One region of the Arthrobacter sp. B3I4 genome, then DNA from elsewhere that is predicted to be linked to it. Evidence: predicted binding sites of a transcription regulator. Region 1 holds the regulator's gene; each other region holds the start of a gene.
What was found. Region 1 encodes HrcA, which represses chaperone genes, less so after heat shock. Its sites were predicted from a motif close to TTNGCACTCGNNNNNNNCGAGTGCNAA; they were not measured.
Positions count from the first base shown of each region.

Region 2: the regulator HrcA is predicted to act here: its motif matches at 1,770-1,796, upstream of groES (co-chaperone GroES).
Region 3: the regulator HrcA is predicted to act here: its motif matches at 4,281-4,307, upstream of QFZ61_RS07840 (FmdB family zinc ribbon protein).

Region 1 is NZ_JAUSYK010000001.1:2,476,360-2,482,183, reverse strand. It holds gene QFZ61_RS11845 (PhoH family protein) at 1-307, opposite strand, end outside; gene QFZ61_RS11840 (GerMN domain-containing protein) at 739-1,629, shown strand; gene QFZ61_RS11835 (16S rRNA (uracil(1498)-N(3))-methyltransferase) at 1,687-2,454, opposite strand; gene dnaJ (molecular chaperone DnaJ) at 2,457-3,584, opposite strand; gene hrcA (heat-inducible transcriptional repressor HrcA) at 3,665-4,678, opposite strand; gene QFZ61_RS11820 (DUF3097 domain-containing protein) at 4,915-5,763, shown strand.
Region 2 is NZ_JAUSYK010000001.1:1,634,558-1,640,381, forward strand. It holds gene QFZ61_RS07745 (class I SAM-dependent methyltransferase) at 31-1,257, opposite strand; gene QFZ61_RS07750 (hypothetical protein) at 1,314-1,727, shown strand; gene groES (co-chaperone GroES) at 1,952-2,248, shown strand; gene groL (chaperonin GroEL) at 2,326-3,936, shown strand; gene QFZ61_RS07765 (acyltransferase family protein) at 4,177-5,824, shown strand, end outside.
Region 3 is NZ_JAUSYK010000001.1:1,661,047-1,666,870, reverse strand. It holds gene QFZ61_RS07865 (SDR family oxidoreductase) at 19-816, opposite strand; gene QFZ61_RS07860 (hypothetical protein) at 894-1,661, opposite strand; gene QFZ61_RS07855 (GNAT family N-acetyltransferase) at 1,977-2,597, opposite strand; gene galU (UTP--glucose-1-phosphate uridylyltransferase GalU) at 2,602-3,507, opposite strand; gene QFZ61_RS07845 (5-formyltetrahydrofolate cyclo-ligase) at 3,629-4,249, shown strand; gene QFZ61_RS07840 (FmdB family zinc ribbon protein) at 4,412-4,672, shown strand; gene QFZ61_RS07835 (RcpC/CpaB family pilus assembly protein) at 4,996-5,562, shown strand; gene QFZ61_RS07830 (AAA family ATPase) at 5,600-5,824, opposite strand, start outside.

The sequences.
Region 1 (5,824 bases):
CAGGGGTGATGACCGTCCCGCGGGCCACCAGGCCGCGCACCTCGTTGAGCAGGCGCATGATCCGTGGCACGTCGGCGGCCGGACCGCTGATCGAGAGCTCGTTGCCGCGGGCATGGAAGTCGACGCCCGGGAACTGGCTTTCGATGAAGCGCAATGCTTCGTCGTGACTGCCCAGCGACTGCACCATCTGGTCGGTGTTGTCGAAGAGAACCACCTCCGTCCGCAAACCTGGGAGGGAGTGCGGGAATTCCCCTGCGGTGCGCTCGCCCGTGCCGAGCCGGGCCTTGCTGTTCGCTGCTTCAGTCATGGTGTTGGCCCGTAGGCCTCTGGTCCCCTCCAGTTTGGAAATGGTCGCCCCGCCGCGGACGCTTCGCCGACGGCCCTTGGCCGTCCGCGCCGGGCTCCGGCGGTTCCTTCTATCTTACGCCAGCGGCGCCGCACGCCCGCGCGGGCGGCTGGTTGGATCCGGCCTTAGGTATCAACTTCATATCGTCCTCATATCGTTCCCGTTGCAGTTCGGCGGCGCCCGCCAAACCCTGCCCGCAGCGGCAGCGCCTCGTGTAATGCTGGATTGGACCGTGCGCCGCCACCCGCGCGCGCTCACGGTCCGCCCAGTCGACGCCGGTCGGGGCGGGCCAAAAAACCAGTCACACCGGAGCCAGCGAAGGGACAGCGGCAATCACGCACCGCAGAGTAATCAGGAGAGCAGCCCGGCGTACCCGCCGCGGCCTGTTGCTCATGGTGCTGCCCGCGGCCATTGCGCTCTCCGGCTGCGTCGCCACACCGCAGCCCGGGATCACCGACGCCGGCACCCCGACGCAGACAGTCCCGGGGCCGGCGGCAGGCACGGCCACCACCAGCGCGCCGCTGGAGTCCGCGCAGGCGGCCAACAAAGCCCCCGTCTACTGGATCGGGCGCAGCAACAACAACAACGTTTTCCTCTACCGCGAGTTCCGCGACGTGAACGAACAGGACAATCCGATTACCCGGGCCCTGCGGGTGATGATGTCGGAAAAGCCGCTGGACCCGGATTTCTTCACCCCCTGGCAGAACCCGAGGAAGCTGGCGACTTCGATTTCCGGCAAGAACGTGATCACCGTGGACGTCTCCGCGGACGCCTTCAACAGCAACGTTGATGCGGACATGGCCGAACGCGCCATCCAGCAGCTGGTCTACACCGCCACCGCGGCCGGCGCCAGTGCCGGCCTGACTGATACCGGGCAGCAGATCCAGGTGGTCATCCTCGTGGACGGCCACACCGACTACGTCGCGTTCAACCGGGTGCGGCTCGGCTCCCCGACCTCGCGCAGCGCCGGGATGGTGGCGCCCGTGTGGATCATCGATCCGCAGGAGGGCACCGGCCTGACCGAGGGAACGGTCAAGATCTCGGGCCGCAGCACGGTCCCGGGCGGGAAACTGCGCTGGGAGATCCTTCGCGCGGACGGTGCCGCCCGGACGCCCTACCTGACCGGCAACGTCACTGCTGGTGCCGACGCTGCCCAGCCCGGCCTGTTCAACTTCTCGCTGAACCTCGGCCGCGGCAATTACGAAGTGCGGGTTTCCCAGCTGGACCCCGAAGGCAAAGTGCAGGACCTGTACGTCGACACCCGCGGGTTCACGGTCAAGTAGGCACCGTCAACACCGAGCCACGGCCCGCGGCCGCGACGAACATCGACTGAAGCGGGCCTACCAGCGGCCCAGAATATCGCTGGCCAGGACGGTGGCAGCGGGCCCCGCCGTCGATGACCGGAGCACATGGTGGCCCAGCAGAGCGGTGACCGCGCCGGCGTCGCACAGCCGGGTGACCTCGCGGGGGCTGATTCCGCCTTCCGGTCCAACAATCAGGAGCACTTCACGGGGCCCCCCGCCGCCGGCGTCCCGCTGCCAGGCTTCCAGCACCTGCCGCAACGGCCGCACCGCGTCCTCGTGCAGGATCACCGCCAGGTCCGCGGCCGCCACGGCCGCCCGGAGGGACCCGCCGTCGACGGCGGCCCGGACCTCGGGGATCCACGCGCGCCGCGCCTGTTTCGCGGCTGCAGTCACCACGGACTGCCACTTGGCGTGCGCCTTGGCCGCGCGCTCCGGCTTCCACCGGACGATCGAGCGTTCCGCCTGCCACGGCACGACGGCATCAATCCCCAGTTCGGTGGCGGTTTCGGCGGCCAGTTCATCGCGGTCGCCCTTGGCCAGGGCCTGCACGAGGACCAGCCGGATCTCGGGCCGGGCCTCCGTGCTTACTTCGGCGCACTCCACTGTCAGTTCCGCGGGCGCGACGGCGGTGACGGTTCCGGTGATCCGCCGGCCAGCGCCGTCGGCGATGTCGACCGGCTCCCCCACGGCCAGGCGCTTGACCGTGACAGCGTGGCGGGCCTCGGCGCCGTCGAGCACGAAGCTGGAACCGGGGACCTGCTCATCCAGGGATCCCGCGGCGGTGAAGAAGACCGGGTTGCTCACCGCTACAGGTTACCGAGACGGTCCCGGAGCTTGGCGAAGACACCGCCGCTGGCGGCCAGCTTGCCCTCGGTGAACTGCTCGCCGCGGAGTTTGGCGAGCTGCCGCAACAGATCCTCCTGCGCCGAGTCGAGCTTGGCGGGGGTGTCCACCTGCAGATGGACCTTGAGGTCGCCGCGGCCGTAGCCGCGCAGGTGCGTCACGCCTAGGCCGCGCAACGTGATGATTTCACCGGACTGGGTACCGGCTTTGACACCGATTTCCTGCTCGCCGTCGAAGGTGTCCAGGGTCAGTTCGGTGCCCAGCGCCGCTGCGGTCATGGGGATGTTGAGGCTCGCGTGCAGGTCGTCGCCCTCGCGGACGTAGGTCGGGTCGTTGTTGACCCGGATTTCCACGTAGAGGTCACCGGAGGGGCCGCCGGCGGGGCCGGCCTCGCCCTGGCCGGAGAGCTGGATCCGGGTGCCGGTGGCGACGCCGGCGGGGACCTTCACGGTGAGCGAACGGCGGCTGCGGATCCGGCCCTGCCCGGCGCACTCGTTGCACGGATCCTTGATCACGGTGCCGAATCCCTCGCAGCTGCCGCAGGGCGCGCTGGTCATAACCTGGCCGAGGATGGAGCGCACCGCGCGCTGGACCTGGCCGCTGCCGCCGCAGATATCGCAGCGCTCGGGGTGGCTGCCCTCGCGGCAGCAGGAGCCCTCACAGGTGGGGCAGGTGACAGCGGTGTCCACTTCGAGCTTCTTGTTCACGCCGAAGACGGCGTCGCGCAGTTCGATCCGGACACTGATCAGCGCGTCCTGGCCGCGCCGGACCCGGGACGCGGGTCCGCCCTGGCCCCCGGCACCGCCGAAGAACGTTTCAAAGATGTCCTGGAAGGCGAAGCCCTGGCCGGCGTATCCGCCGCCGAAGCCGTTGTCGTTGCCGTTCTCGTTGCCGGTGGTGTCGTAGACCCTGCGCTTCTGCGGGTCGGACAGCACCTCGTAGGCGTGCGTGACGGCCTTGAAGCGCTCGGACGCATCGGGACCCGGGTTGACGTCCGGGTGCAGGGTCCGCGCCAGTTTGCGGTAAGCCTTCTTGATTTCTTCCCCGGTCGCTTCGCGGGAAACTCCAAGAACGTCATAGTGGCTGCTCAAAGTGTGTATCTCTTCCTGGTTGTACTGCCTGTGACGGGCAAACCTGTGTCGGTAAAACGGCTGTCGCCGGATTCGTGCCCTTAGGGGCCGAGAATCCTCGAGAGGTAACGGGCCACCGCGCGGACGGCCGCCATGGTGGTGGGATAGTCCATCCGGGTCGGCCCGAGCACCCCCACCTTGGCGGTAGCGTCCGGGCCGTAACCGGTGGCCACGACGGACGCTTCGGATAGCCCGTCGTAGGGGTTTTCCCGGCCGATGCTCACGGTCACCCCGCGGGGGTCCTCCGCCATGTCGCTGAGCAGGCGGAGCATCACCACCTGCTCTTCGAGAGCCTCCAGCACCGGGCCGATGCTGAGCGGGAAGTCCACGTTGGAACGAGCGAGGTTCGCGGTCCCGGCCATGACCATCCGCTCTTCCCGGCTGCTGGCGGCAAGGGACTCCAGTCCCCGCGCCAGCGCCTGGGCGGCGCCGCGGCGCGCCGCCGGGCAGCTGTCCACCACGCCCTGCAACGACTGCGGCAGCAGGTTCAGCGGGGTACCCGAAAGCCTGGCCAGGAACAGGGTCCGAAGCTCCGCGAGAGCGTCGTCGCCGAAGTCCTGGCCGACGTCGATCACCCGCTGCTCCACCTTGCCGGTGTCTGCAATCAGCACGGTGAGCACCTTGCGGGGGGCCAGCAGCACGAACTCGATGTGCCGGACCCGGGCCCGGCTCAGCAGCGGGTACTGCACCACGGCGACCTGGTTGGTCAGTTGCGAGAGCAGCCGTACCGTCCGGTCCAGCGCGTCGTCGAGGTCATCGGACCCCTCCAGCAGCGCCTGGATCGCCCGGCGCTCGGCCGGGGAGAGCGGCTTGACGGCCGAAATCTGGTCCACGAAGAGGCGGTAGCCCTTGTCGGTCGGAATCCGGCCGGCGCTGGTGTGCGGCGCCGTAATCAGGCCCTCGTCTTCCAGGGCGGCCATATCATTGCGGATCGTGGCGCTGGAAACGCCAAGGTGGTGCCGCTCCACCAGGGCCTTGGAGCCCACGGGTTCCCGGGAGTGCACGTAGTCTTCCACGATGGCGCGCAGCACTTCGAGTTTGCGTGGTTCGCTCACGCCGCACCTCCAATCGAGCCGTAACCGGTCCACCGGGCTTTCGGCCGGGCGCAAAAGTACCCGGCTGTTAGCACTCGGCATGCCTCAGTGCTAACAAGTCTAATATGAGTCGCGCCGTTGTTAGCATTGGATTCGCTGCTGGCGTGACCGCCGGGATGAGTGTTTCCGGGCACACGCGCGGTCCAGCAGTGTTCGGTTCTTTCAAAAATTTCCCAGTGCAAAGCAGTGTGTAGCCGATGTCGTACCAGAATTGGGGCCCGCAGGAGCTCTCCGCCCCCGCCAAGGCCCAGCTGCCCGAGATCCCGGTGGAACGCGGGATGGTGCTGGAGGATGTGCAGTCCGGCTGGGTCGGCGCGGTGACACGGGTGGAGAAGTCCGGCGGCATGCATCTCGTGGCGCTCGAGGACCGGCGCGGCAAGTCCCGGTCCTTCCGGCTGGGTTTCGGTTTCCTGCTGGAAGGCCGTCCGATCCGGCTGATGCCGCCCGCCCCGCGCGCTCCCGCCGGATCCGCCGGTGCGCGCACCGCCTCCGGCTCCGTCCGCGTTGCGGGGCAGCGAGCCCAGGTTGCCAAGGCGAGCCGGATCTGGGTGGAAGGCAAGCATGACGCCGAACTCGTCGAAAAGGTCTGGGGCGACGACCTCCGGGTGGAGGGAATCGTCGTCGAGCCGCTGCACGGCATTGACGACCTTGCCGCGGCGGTGAAGGAGTTCGGACCCGGTCCGGGCCGCCGGCTGGGCGTGCTGGTGGACCACCTCGTGCCGGACTCCAAGGAGTCCCGGATCGCCGACGCCGTCATGGCCTCACCCGGCGCCAGGGGCAACGTGCTGATCGTCGGGCATCCGTACGTGGATGTCTGGCAGGCCATCCGGCCGGCAGTGCTGGGCATCGAAGGGTGGCCCGTGATTCCGCGCGGGGTGGACTGGAAGACCGGCATCCTTACCGCCTTTGGCTGGCCGCACAGCACCAAGGAAGACATCGGTCTGGGCTGGCAGAAGCTGCTCGGCGCAGTCCGCAGCTACGCGGACCTCGAACCGTCCCTGCTGGGCCGGGTGGAAGAGGTCATCGACTTCCTGACGGCGCCCTAACCGGCGCCCCGTGCTCCAATCCGCCGCCTGACCAAGTATTCTTGGAGCGGCGGCCGCTGCA
Region 2 (5,824 bases), 840 kb from region 1:
GACCGGCGGGGCCGCCGGAGAGCTGCAGTCCTAGACCGGTTGCACTGAGATGGCCACCCGCTCCTCGCCGATTCTGGTGAGGACCAGGGTGGCCGGCTTTTTGCCCGTGTCCCTGGCGTTCTTTCCGCCGGGGAGGAGTTGTTTGCGCAGTTCTTCCGGCGTGACCGACACGCCCCGCTTTTTGATCTCCAGGACGCCGATGCCGTTGTCCTTGACCCAGGCCTTGAGTGCCTTGACGTTGAACGGCATCACCTCCAGCACTTGGTACGCCCGGGCGAACGGGGTGTCGCCCAGCTCCGGCGCGCAGATGTAGGCAATGTGCTCGTCCAGCAGGTGCCCGCCCAGTTGGAGCGCAACGTCGGCCACCAGACCGGCGCGGATAATGGCCCCGTCCGGCTCGTACAGGTAGCCCTCCACCGGACCCACCGGGGCCGCCGGGCCGGCGTCGAAGTCCTCCGCACTGGTGAGTTCCGCGGCGCCCTGCGGGCCCAGGACCAGCGCGGCGCGGCGGATTCCGGGACGGCGCACCGCATTGAACCACAACGACACCTCGGTGACGTCCCCGCCCACGGAGACCCACTGCGCCTCGCAGTCCGCCGGCACCGACGCGTGCGGCATGCCGGGACCCATCTTCACGCCGACGGCGCGGCCGGACGCGGCCAGGGACTCTACGAAGGACAGCGGCGGGGAGAAATCTTCCGGGTCCCAAAGCCGCTTGGTGCCGGAGCTCGAGGTGGTCCGGCGGGCCGGATCGAGCCAGACGCCGTCGATGCCGTCGAGGGGCACGGCGGCGGCGTCGGCATGGACCACAGTGGCGTTGCGGAACGGGATCAGGTTCATGGTGGCGCACGCGGCGGTGGTTTCGTCCAGCTCCACGGCGGTGACTTTGAGGTCAAGGGAAGCCAGCGCCATCGCGTCGGCGCCCAGGCCGCAGCCCAGGTCCGCCACGTGGGTGATCCCGGCGGCGGCGAACCGCTGGGCGTGCCTGGCCGCGACGGTGAGCCGGGTGGCCTGCTCCAGCCCGGCGCGGGTGAAGATCATCTGCCGGGCAAATTCGCCGAACTTGGCTTCCGCCTTGGTCCGCAATCTCGACTGGGTCAGGGCGGCCGAGACCAGCTCGGGGGAGTGGCCCGCCTTCCGCAGCGAGGCGTTCAGCCGGAAGGCTTCCTCTTCGCGGTACGGACCCAGCGATGCCAGCAGTTCCCAGCCCTCCGGATTGAGCAGCGGCGCGATCTGGTCCTGCGTAGTCTCAGCCATGCAATCCAGCGTAGTTCAGGCGGGCAGCGGCCGGCACGCGCACTAGGCTGGACGGCATGGATGACAGGAACACGCACGACGTCGGCACGCCAGGAAACCCGGAGTCCGGGGGCGGGGAAAGCCGGGGCCGCCGCCAACTGTCCCGTTACGCCCGGCCCGCGCTCGTCGCCGGCAGTGTTGTCGCCGTCGTCTGTATCGCCCTGCTCGTCATTATCTTTTTCCTCGACTCTTTCAACGCGACCGTGTATTCCGTGGGCGGCAAGAACGTCCAGGACAGCACCGATGAAGCGCGGGCCATCCGCGGGACCTATGCCGCCGCCCGGGCGGGCGGCATCGTTTTCCTGGTCCTCGGGGCCGTGGCGGCCCTTGCCGGCGGGCTGCTGCTGTACCGCAACCGGAACAGTTCCCCGCGCATCGACGAAGACGACGACGGCCAGGACTGGGATTACGAAGACCTCGCCGGTCGGTAGCGGCCCGGAGCGCGCGCGGCGGCCTCCGCCCGGGGCGAACTTCTGGCACTCACCTTGACCGAGTGCTAACTCCTTACATAGAGTCGTCATTGGCACTCTCCCTAGGCGGGTGCTAACACCTGAAGCTTCACAGCCAGGCTGCGGCCGGCACCGCGACGACGGTCTGTACGCCTTGGCACCACAGCTTTAAAGTCCACGAATTTGCTGACGAAAAGGAGAGGTCCTTGTCGGTCTCTATTAAGCCTCTTGAGGATCGTATTGTTGTCCGCCCGCTCGAAGCCGAGCAGACCACGGCTTCCGGCCTGGTCATCCCGGACTCCGCCCAGGAGAAGCCGCAGGAAGGCGAAGTTGTTGCTGTAGGCCCCGGCCGCTTTGACGACAACGGCAACCGCGTTCCCGTCGACGTCGCTGAGGGCGACGTTGTCATCTACTCCAAGTACGGCGGAACCGAAGTTAAGACCGGCGGTGTCGAGTACCTCGTACTGTCCGCCCGCGACGTTCTGGCGATCGTCGTAAAGTAACTCCCTTGGACCCCGCGCGCCGCTCCTTCGCTCTGAACGGACGGCTGCGCGGGGTTCTGTCTTGAAAGGACAAAACCATGGCAAAGCAGCTCGCGTTTAACGACGCTGCCCGCCGGTCGCTCGAAGCCGGCATCGATAAGCTCGCCAACACGGTCAAGGTGACGCTCGGCCCGCGCGGCCGCAACGTCGTGCTGGACAAGAAGTGGGGCGCCCCCACGATCACCAACGACGGTGTCACCATCGCCCGCGAAGTCGAACTGGACGACCCGTACGAAAACCTCGGCGCCCAGCTCGCCAAGGAGGTCGCCACCAAGACCAACGACGTCGCCGGCGACGGCACTACCACCGCCACCGTACTGGCTCAGGCTCTGGTCAAGGAAGGCCTGCGCAACGTTGCTGCCGGTGCCGCCCCGGGCCAGATCAAGCGCGGCATCGAGGTTTCGGTCGAGGCCGTTGCCGCCCGCCTGCTGGAAAACGCCCGCCCGGTCGAGGGAACCCAGGTGGCCAACGTCGCCGCCATCTCCGCGCAGAGCGAAGAGGTCGGCGAGCTGCTGGCCGAGGCCTTCGGCAAGGTCGGCAAGGATGGTGTGATCACCATCGAGGAATCCTCCACGACGCAGACCGAACTGGTCCTCACCGAGGGCATGCAGTTCGACAAGGGCTACCTCTCCCCGTACTTCGTCACTGACGCCGAACGCCAGGAGGCAGTGCTCGAAGACGCCCTGATCCTGATCAACCAGGGCAAGATCTCCTCGGTCCAGGAATTCCTGCCGCTGCTGGAAAAGGCGCTGCAGAGCTCCAAGCCGCTCTTCATCATCGCCGAGGACGTCGACGGCGAAGCCCTCTCCACGCTGATCGTCAACCGCATCCGCGGCACCCTGAACGTCGTCGCCGTCAAGGCCCCGGGCTTCGGCGACCGCCGCAAGGCCATGCTGCAGGACATCGCGACCCTCACCGGTGCACAGGTCGTCTCGCCGGAACTGGGCCTCAGCCTGGACACCGTGGGCCTTGAGGTGCTGGGCACCGCCCGCCGCATCACCGTCACGAAGGACAACACCACCATCGTCGACGGCGCCGGTTCGGCAGAGGACGTAGCAGCCCGGGTCGCGCAGCTGCGCGCCGAGCTGACCCGCACCGACTCCGACTGGGACAAGGAAAAGCTGCAGGAGCGGCTTGCCAAGCTCGCCGGCGGCATCGGCGTGATCAAGGTCGGAGCTGCCACCGAAGTGGAGCTGAAGGAAAAGAAGCACCGCATCGAGGACGCCGTGTCCTCCACCCGCGCTGCCCTTGAAGAGGGCATCGTGGCCGGCGGCGGCTCCGCCCTCATCCACGCCCTCAAGGCGCTCGACGAGGATCCCGCCGTCCAGGCGCTCGACGGCGACGCGGCAGCCGCCGTGGGCATTGTGCGCCGGGCGCTGACCCAGCCGCTGCGCTGGATCGCCCAGAACGCGGGTTTCGACGGCTACGTCGTCGTCGCCAAGGTTGCTGAAGCCGAAGTCAACCAGGGCTTCAACGCCAAGACCGGCGATTATGAGGACCTGATCACCGCCGGCGTCATCGACCCCGTCAAGGTCACCCGCGCTGCCCTCCGCAACGCTGCCTCGATCGCCGCGCTGGTCCTCACCACCGAGACCCTCGTGGTGGAGAAGCCGGCCGAAGAGGACGAGCACGCAGGACACCAGCACTAAGACAGTCGATCAGGGACGTTCGGGCCTTCCGCCGGAACGTCCCTTTTCTGTGCCGCGCGCCGTTCCCTGCGCCGGTTGACGGCGTGCCCGGTTCAAAGGAACCGCACAGCTCGGCCTGCTTGAATCGGTAACCGCACGAGGGCGGCGATTGGTCAGAAGCAACAGGCCTTGGCTAAGATGGACGCTGCAGATTTCCGGGGTGCGCGGTCTTCCGTGACGTTCCCGGTGAGAGGTTACAAAATGAGGCAGCAAACAGGGCTTGAGGCGCCGGTCCCGGCAGCTGCCCCACCCAAGCCGGGCAGGAAGCCCGGTTTCAGGCCCGAGATCCAGGGCCTCCGCTCGCTGGCCGTCCTCATGGTCATGACGTACCACATCTGGTTCGGCCGCGTCTCCGGCGGGGTGGACGTGTTCTTGCTCGTCTCGGCCTTCCTCATGACTTTGCAGTTCGTCGGCCGCTACGACGACGGCCGCCCGACGGCACTGCTCAAACACTGGCTGCACCTCTTCCGGCGCCTCATCCCGGCCGCCGTCGTCGTGGTGGTCGCAGTGATCGCGGCCAGCGTCCTCTTCCTGCCCCGGACCCGCTGGCTGGACATCATCGGCCAGGGCTGGGCCTCCCTGTTCTATTCGGAAAACTGGCTCTTGCAGGCCCAAGCCACCGACTATTACGCCTCCAACCACGGACTCGCCAGCCCCTTCCAGCATTTCTGGTCCCTTTCGATCCAGGGCCAGGTCTTCCTTCTCTGGCCGGCCATCTTCGTGGGAGCCGCACTGGTCGCCCGGCGCCACAGGCTGAAATACCGACCCCTGCTGGGCTACATTTTTGCCCTTATCTTTGTCGTCTCCCTGGCCCGTTCAATAGCGTTCACCGATGGCAACCAGACCGAGGCGTATTTCGATACCCCCGCGCGGCTGTGGGAGTTTGCGCTGGGCACCCTCGTGGCGTTAGCCCTGCCGGCGCTTCGGATACCGCAGCCCTGGCGCGTCGGGCTTGGCTGGCTGGGCCTGGCGGCGATGCTCAGCTGCGGCTTCCTGCTCGACGTCCAAGCCTCCTTTCCGGGAAGCATCGCCCTTTGGCCCACCCTGGCTGCAGCCTGCGTGATCGTCGCCGGCCAGACCGGCAGCAGGTACGGAGCCGACCGCTTCCTCAGCACCGGCCCCCTGGTCAGGCTCGGGGACATGTCCTACGCGCTGTACCTGTGGCACTGGCCGGTCCTGGTCATCTCCCTGGCTGCAACCGGCCGCGATCACGCGGGCCCACTGACCGGGGCCGTGATTATCGCGGTCTCGCTGGCCTTGGCCTACCTGACCACCCGTTTCATCGAGAAGCCCTGGCGGCAGTGGAAGTGGCCGGAGCTCCGGCGGCGCCGCGCCGTCACCGCGATTGCGGCCGCCCTCTCCGTCGCAGCCGTGCCGCTCGCCGGACTCCAGCTCAACCTTTACTTTGAGAACCAGGCCGTGCTCGCCAAGGCCGTTCGAAACAATCCGGGTGCCCGCGCGCTGCTTCCCGACTTTGTCAACCAGGCGGACGCTGACGCCGTCCTGCTTCCCGCCCCGGAGAACCTCGGCAAGGACTGGGCGGGCCTGCCCCAGCCCTGCAGCGGAGGGCTGGAGCCACAGGACCGGGTGCTCCGTGAGGCCTGTGCAGAAATCCCGCAGAACGGCACCGGCAAGAGGTCCGTGCTCGTCTGGGGCGACTCGCACGCCGAACAGTGGCTGCCCGCCATTATGCCGGTCAGCCAGGACAAGGGCTGGCGACTTTATGCGATGCTGCTGGGCGGTTGTAAGCCGAGCACCACCGACCAGCACGAGAACGCCGACTGCGACCGCTTCAACGCGCGGGTCACTGCAGAGATCAAACGGAACCCGCCGGACGCCATTGTGGTGG
Region 3 (5,824 bases), 820 kb from region 1:
GTTATCAACGTTCCTAGGCTACAAACTATCGGCGTGCATTGCCAGCCAGCCATCGAACGTCTGAGTGCCGTGTCGCGCTTCGGGGACCAGGTTGAGCCCGGCGCGCAGGTATTTGCCCATGCCGCCGGGCAGCGGAAAGGCTACGGGCCGGCCGCGCCGGCCGGCGACGCGTTGCCACGTCCGCGCGAGTTCGCGCATGTCGGTTATCTCAGGGCCACCGATAGTGTCGACACGGTGCCGCTGGCCGGACGGACCCGCCAGTGCCACCTCGAGCAGTGCTGTGGCGACGTCGGCCGGTGCGATCAGCTGGAATCTGGCGCCCTTCACGACCGGGATCACCCGCACCCTGGCACCTGCAGCGAAAACACCTGCCAGCAAGGAATGGAACTGGGTGGCGCGAAGCACCACGGTTTCCAGGCCAGAGAACTCGTAGACCTTTTCCTTGGCCGCCCTGGACTGGTAGTAGCCAAAGGTGCTTTGGTCGCAATTGACGATTGAGAGCAGAACGGCCATCGGCACGCCGGCGTCCTGGGCTGCGGCGAGCAGCCGCGCCCCGCCATCGGCGAAGGTCTTCAGGGCCTTGCCCGAGCGTCCCTCGAGGCAGTCGATAACGACGTCGGCGCCGGCCAGGGCCGCGGCCAGCCCCTCCCCGGTCGTGACGTCGCCGTGGAAGTACTCCGCACTGTCGTCGTGCCCGGCGCCTCCCGGCGGCGGGTTCCGGCTGAGCACCGCCACCCGATGCCCTGCGGCAAGCGCCTGCCGGACCACCTCGCGGCCGACTTGTCCGGTTCCCCCGGCAACACAAATTCGCGTCATGCCCGTCAGGCTACAGCCCGCAGGCAGCAAAAAGCCCCGGGCAGCCGAATCTGCGGCTGCCCGGGGCAGAAATCAAATCAGGCGCGGCGGCGCTGGAGGACGTCGTCGAGGTTGCTCAACGCGCTTTGGCCCTTGCCCAGCGGCTTCGCCTCGGCGGTCGCCTCCGGCTGGCGGACAGCGGCCTGCTTGAGAGATGGCTTGCCCACCGCTTTTGGCGCCTCAGGAAGGTCCAGCGGCTCCGGCGCGGCTCGTTCCGCTTTCGGCGCCTCAACATAAGTCGGTTTAGGAACTTCGACAGGCTCCCAGCGGGCACCTTCAGCGGGGTCGGGATTCCCGGCAGGGACCAAGGAGGTGTCCCCGGACGCGGCGGCCTCGGCGAGTGCCGCGCGGCGCAGGTCCTCTGCTGTCAGGGGCTTGTGCGCGGGTTTGGCGGGCGCGACGCCGGCTTCGGCATCGAACAGCGGGCTTTCCTTCACGGGGCTCGCAGCGCGAAGGCCGGCGGCCCGTTCCGCCGGGCGGGGCGCAGCTTCACGCACCGGAGCGCCCATCGCTGACCGGAAGGCGGCGTCGACCCTGCGCCGGCGGTCCCGTACGGCAAGCGTACGGAGCAGCGCGACCGAACCGACGGCGCCAAGCAGCGTCAGAGCCGGAAGCCAGCCGGAGCCAAGCCCGAAAAGCCGCAAAACACCGGAGACGACGCCGGTGAGCAGAAAGAGCACGCCCAGCAGGGCAAGCGACAACCGTCCGTAGCGGATGCGGAAGGCGGAAGGGGGCGCCGCTTCGGCCTTGCGGTCATCGGTCTCCCGGGAATCCGGGGCGGACTCGGGGCGCTGCGTCATCGTCATCGGTTTCTCCTGCGGGGCCGCCATCGTCATGGCGTATCCGGCTTGGGGGTTAGCTTTTTCTACATCTGCGGCGTCCATCAGGAAGTCTCCCGCCGGCCGCAACTGACGGCTGTTCCGGAGCAGGTAGGGAGCTACCCATACGATCCAGAGTGCAACGACAATGACAAGAATCACTGAGCTGCTGAGAGGGAAGTCCACAATCAAAACCGTATGAGCAAGTCGGCGCGGCAGGCGGCATTGCGGGCGGTGTGTCGCGAGCCAACTGGCAAAACCCGACGAATGACAAAGGGGCTGGTCAGGCCGGGTTTTCGGACTTCACGCGGTACGACTGTCCAACCACCGCGTTAGGAGGCCCTCGGGCACTTCCTCAGCGGTCAGCGCGAAGCTGCGGTGGTCCGCCCATTGCCCGTTGATATGCAAATACCGCGGCCGGAAACCCTCATCGCGGAACCCGAGCTTTTCCACCACCCGCAGGCTGGGGCGGTTCTCCGGCCGGATATTGATTTCCATCCGGTGCAGGCCCAGGGTGCGGAAGCAATGGTCCGTTGCCATGGCGACTGCAGTCGGTGCAATGCCGTGGCCCGCGCGGTCCTGATCGACCCAGTACCCGAGCGTGGCCATCATCGCCGAACCCCAGACAATCGATGAGACCGTCAACTGCCCGACGATCACGGGCTCCCTGAAGCCGGGGGTCCAGGCGGCAATAACAAAGGGCAACGCGGTGGCTTGGGCGGCCTGCGCCTTAAGCGAGCGGACCATCTGCCGGTAGTCCGGCAAGCCGCCGCCCGGGACCGGGTTGGACGCTTCCCAGGGGGCCAGCCACTTCTCGTTCCGGGCCCGGAGCTCGCTCCACTCCTTGCGGTCCCGGTAGCGGATCGGCCGCAGGACGAGCTCGCCGCACTCCAGGGTCACCGGCCAGGTGAAGCTGCCCCCCACGGGACTATTTCGTCAGGCTGGAAGCGAAGCCGGGCAGCCAGTCACGCAGGCCGGGGCCAAGGTCCTCGCTGTCGATGGCCAGCTGGACGCAGGCCTTCAGGTAGCTGAGCTTGTCTCCGGTGTCGTAGCGGCGGCCGCGGAAAACCACACCGTACACGCCGTAACCTTCGCCGTCTCCGGCGGACAGTTCTTGCAGGGCGTCGGTGAGCTGGATTTCGCCACCGCGGCCGGGCTCGGTGCGCTCGAGAACTTCGAAGACGGCCGGGTGGAGGACGTAACGGCCGATGATCGCCAGGTTCGAGGGGGCTTCCTCGGCAGAGGGCTTCTCTACGAGTTTGTTGATCCGAACGTAGTCCTCGCCCTCAACCGCCTCGACGTCGGCGCAGCCGTACGCGCTGATCTGCGAGGGGTCGACCTCGATCAAGGCCACGACGGATCCCCCGGTCTTTGCCTGAACCTCAATCATGGTGCTGAGCAGTTCGTCACGGGCATCGATGAGGTCATCGCCCAGCAGCACGGCGAACGGTTCGTAGCCCACGTGTTGTTTGGCGCGCAGCACGGCGTGGCCCAGGCCCATCGGGTCGCCTTGGCGGACGTAGTGAATGTCGCCAAGGTTGCTGGCGGCCTGGATGGACTCGAGCTTGGCGGTGTCCCCCTTGGCCTCCAGCGCCGCCTCGAGCGTCGGAACCCGGTCGAAGTGATCCTCAAGGGCGCGCTTATTGCGGCCCGTGATCATCAGGACGTCGTTGAGGCCGACGTTCACGGCTTCCTCAACCACATACTGGATGGCCGGCTTGTCCACGACAGGCAGCATCTCCTTCGGCATCGCCTTGGTGGCGGGAAGGAAGCGGGTGCCGAGGCCCGCAGCGGGGATGACGGCCTTGCGAACGGAGGCGTTGGGTGTAATCACTGGACTAATCTAACCGAGGGGGCAAAACTTCAGGTAATTGCCGCCCGCCGGTATGGCGGCCGATCCGCGGGCAGCTTGCCGGTCCGCGGGCAGCTTGCCTCCCGAGCCGAAAGGACTTGCAGTGAGCCTCAAGGACGACATCCGGTCCCGGCACCGGGAGCGCCGGTCCGCCCTCACACAGGCCGACCTGGATGCCGCCGGCGCGGCGCTGGCCGGCCACGGCGCGGCCTGGGCGTCCGCTGCCGCCGGCGGCGGGCCCGGTACCTTCGCCGCCTACCTCGGCGTCGGCGTCGAGCCCCCCACGCTGCCGCTGCTGGTGGCGCTGCACCACGCCGGCCACCGGGTGCTGCTGCCGGTCTGCGAACCGGGGCTGACGCTGAGTTGGGTCTACTGGACGCCTGCCTCGGGCTTTGTCCGCAGCCGCTACGCGCCGATCCAGGAGCCGGAAGGTGAACGGCTCGACAGCTCCGTCATGCTCGGCGCGGCCGGAGTGTTCCTACCCGCTACGGCACTGGACCGTTCGGGCAACAGGATCGGCCAGGGGGGCGGCTATTACGACAAGTTCCTTGCGGCCCTCGCCGGTTTGCCCTGGGTCCGGGCCGTTGAGGAGGCTGGCCCGCTGCCGACAGCGGCCATTGTCTATGACACCGAGATCCTGCCGGCAGGCAGCATTCCCGCCGAATCCTTTGACCGCAAGGTGGCCGCCGCCCTCACGCCCGGCGGTCTTGTGCCGCTCCCCTGACTTTCCCAGCTGCAACACGCGAGTGCTAGAATTAGCACTCAGGCCCTGCGACTGCTAACGCCGGTTGTTCTCGGCGGACGGATAGCGTTCACCTTTACCGGGGAACGGCGAACTGCCCACAGCAGCACGGGACCTGCTCGTTTGTCCTAGAGGAGGAACCTAGTGCCCACGTACGCATACGCCTGCAAGGACTGCAGCCACGCCTTCGAGATCGTGCAGTCGTTCAGCGACAGCTCCCTGACGTCCTGCCCGGAATGCCACGGAACTCTGCGCAAGAAGTTCAACAGCGTCGGCGTCGTCTTCAAGGGCTCGGGCTTCTACCGGACAGACTCCCGGGACTCCAAGGGCAGCGCCGTGACCCCCTCGCCCGCGCCGGCGGCACCTGCTGCCCCGACGCCGGCTCCCTCCGCCGCCGCCAACTAGGGCAGGTCCTTCTTCGGCGCCCCACTCCGGGCACCGGATTGTCCACATAGCCAATCCGCACGACTGACCTGGCCGGGCAGCTTCCGTAGCGTGGTTCCATGCCCCGCCGCAGGATCCGCCCACCCTTTTCGGCCCCGGCTTCCGCCAAGGAGTCGCCGTCCTTCCGGCAGCGCCGCTCCGGCCGCTCGCGGTTGTCCCGGCCGCCGCGCAGCGCTGGACGGCCCGGAGCTTTCCCTCCGCTCCCGCGCAGGCCGCGCCTCCGCCGCTGGCTCAGACGGAACCGCAGGCTTGCCGTCAGCCTCCTGCTGTGCCTCGCCGCAGGCATGGCAGTCCAGCAACTGACGCCGCAGCCGGACCCCACGGTGTCGGCCTGGGCAGCGGCCCGGGATCTGCCCGCCGGTAAGACGCTAGCGGCCGGCGATTTTGCCGCGGTCCGGGTCCCGCCCGCGGTTCTTCCCGGCGGTTCCCTCGAGCAGACGGCCCTGGCGGGGAAACAGCTCGCGGTCGCCCTGCGGCAGGGCCAGCTTCTCTCGGACTCCCTGCTCGTCGGACCCGGGCTGCTGGCCGGGAGCCCGTCCGGGGCGGGCGCCGTACCGCTGCGGATGGCGGACCCGGCGTCCGTCCAGCTCGTGTCGCCGGGACAACTGGTTAACGTGGTGATGACCAGCGGCAACGGCTATGAGCAGGCAGCGTCCTCTCAGGTGCTCGCGTCCGCAGTTCCAGTGCTCTGGACCTCCGCACAGGGAGGAAGGGCCGGTCAGTGGCTCGACGCCGGAGACGCTGACGGGCTGATGGTGGTGGCAGCGGACCCGGACCAGGCGCGGAGACTCGCCGGAGCATCCACCCAGGGCAAACTGTTTTTTGTGCTGGTGGGTCCGGGAGTTGGTTAGCCGGGTGCAGGCGACGTTTCCGTGCGGCTACACGGCCTTAGCCCCAGTGCGGGGGTTTCTGCTCCTGCAGCCAGGCGTCGTGGTCGTAGCTGCCGGGCTGGTCGCCCCAGCGGCGCGGATCGTCCTCCGCCGCTTTGTTGGGCAGCACTCCCTCAGGCGCTGCGGCGCGCACCGGCTCTTGGCCCTGCTTGTCCGGGTTGCGGGTCTGCTCATCGCGGTCAGCGTTCACGCTGCCGGCCTCCTCGTCGCTCATAGCCTCTTC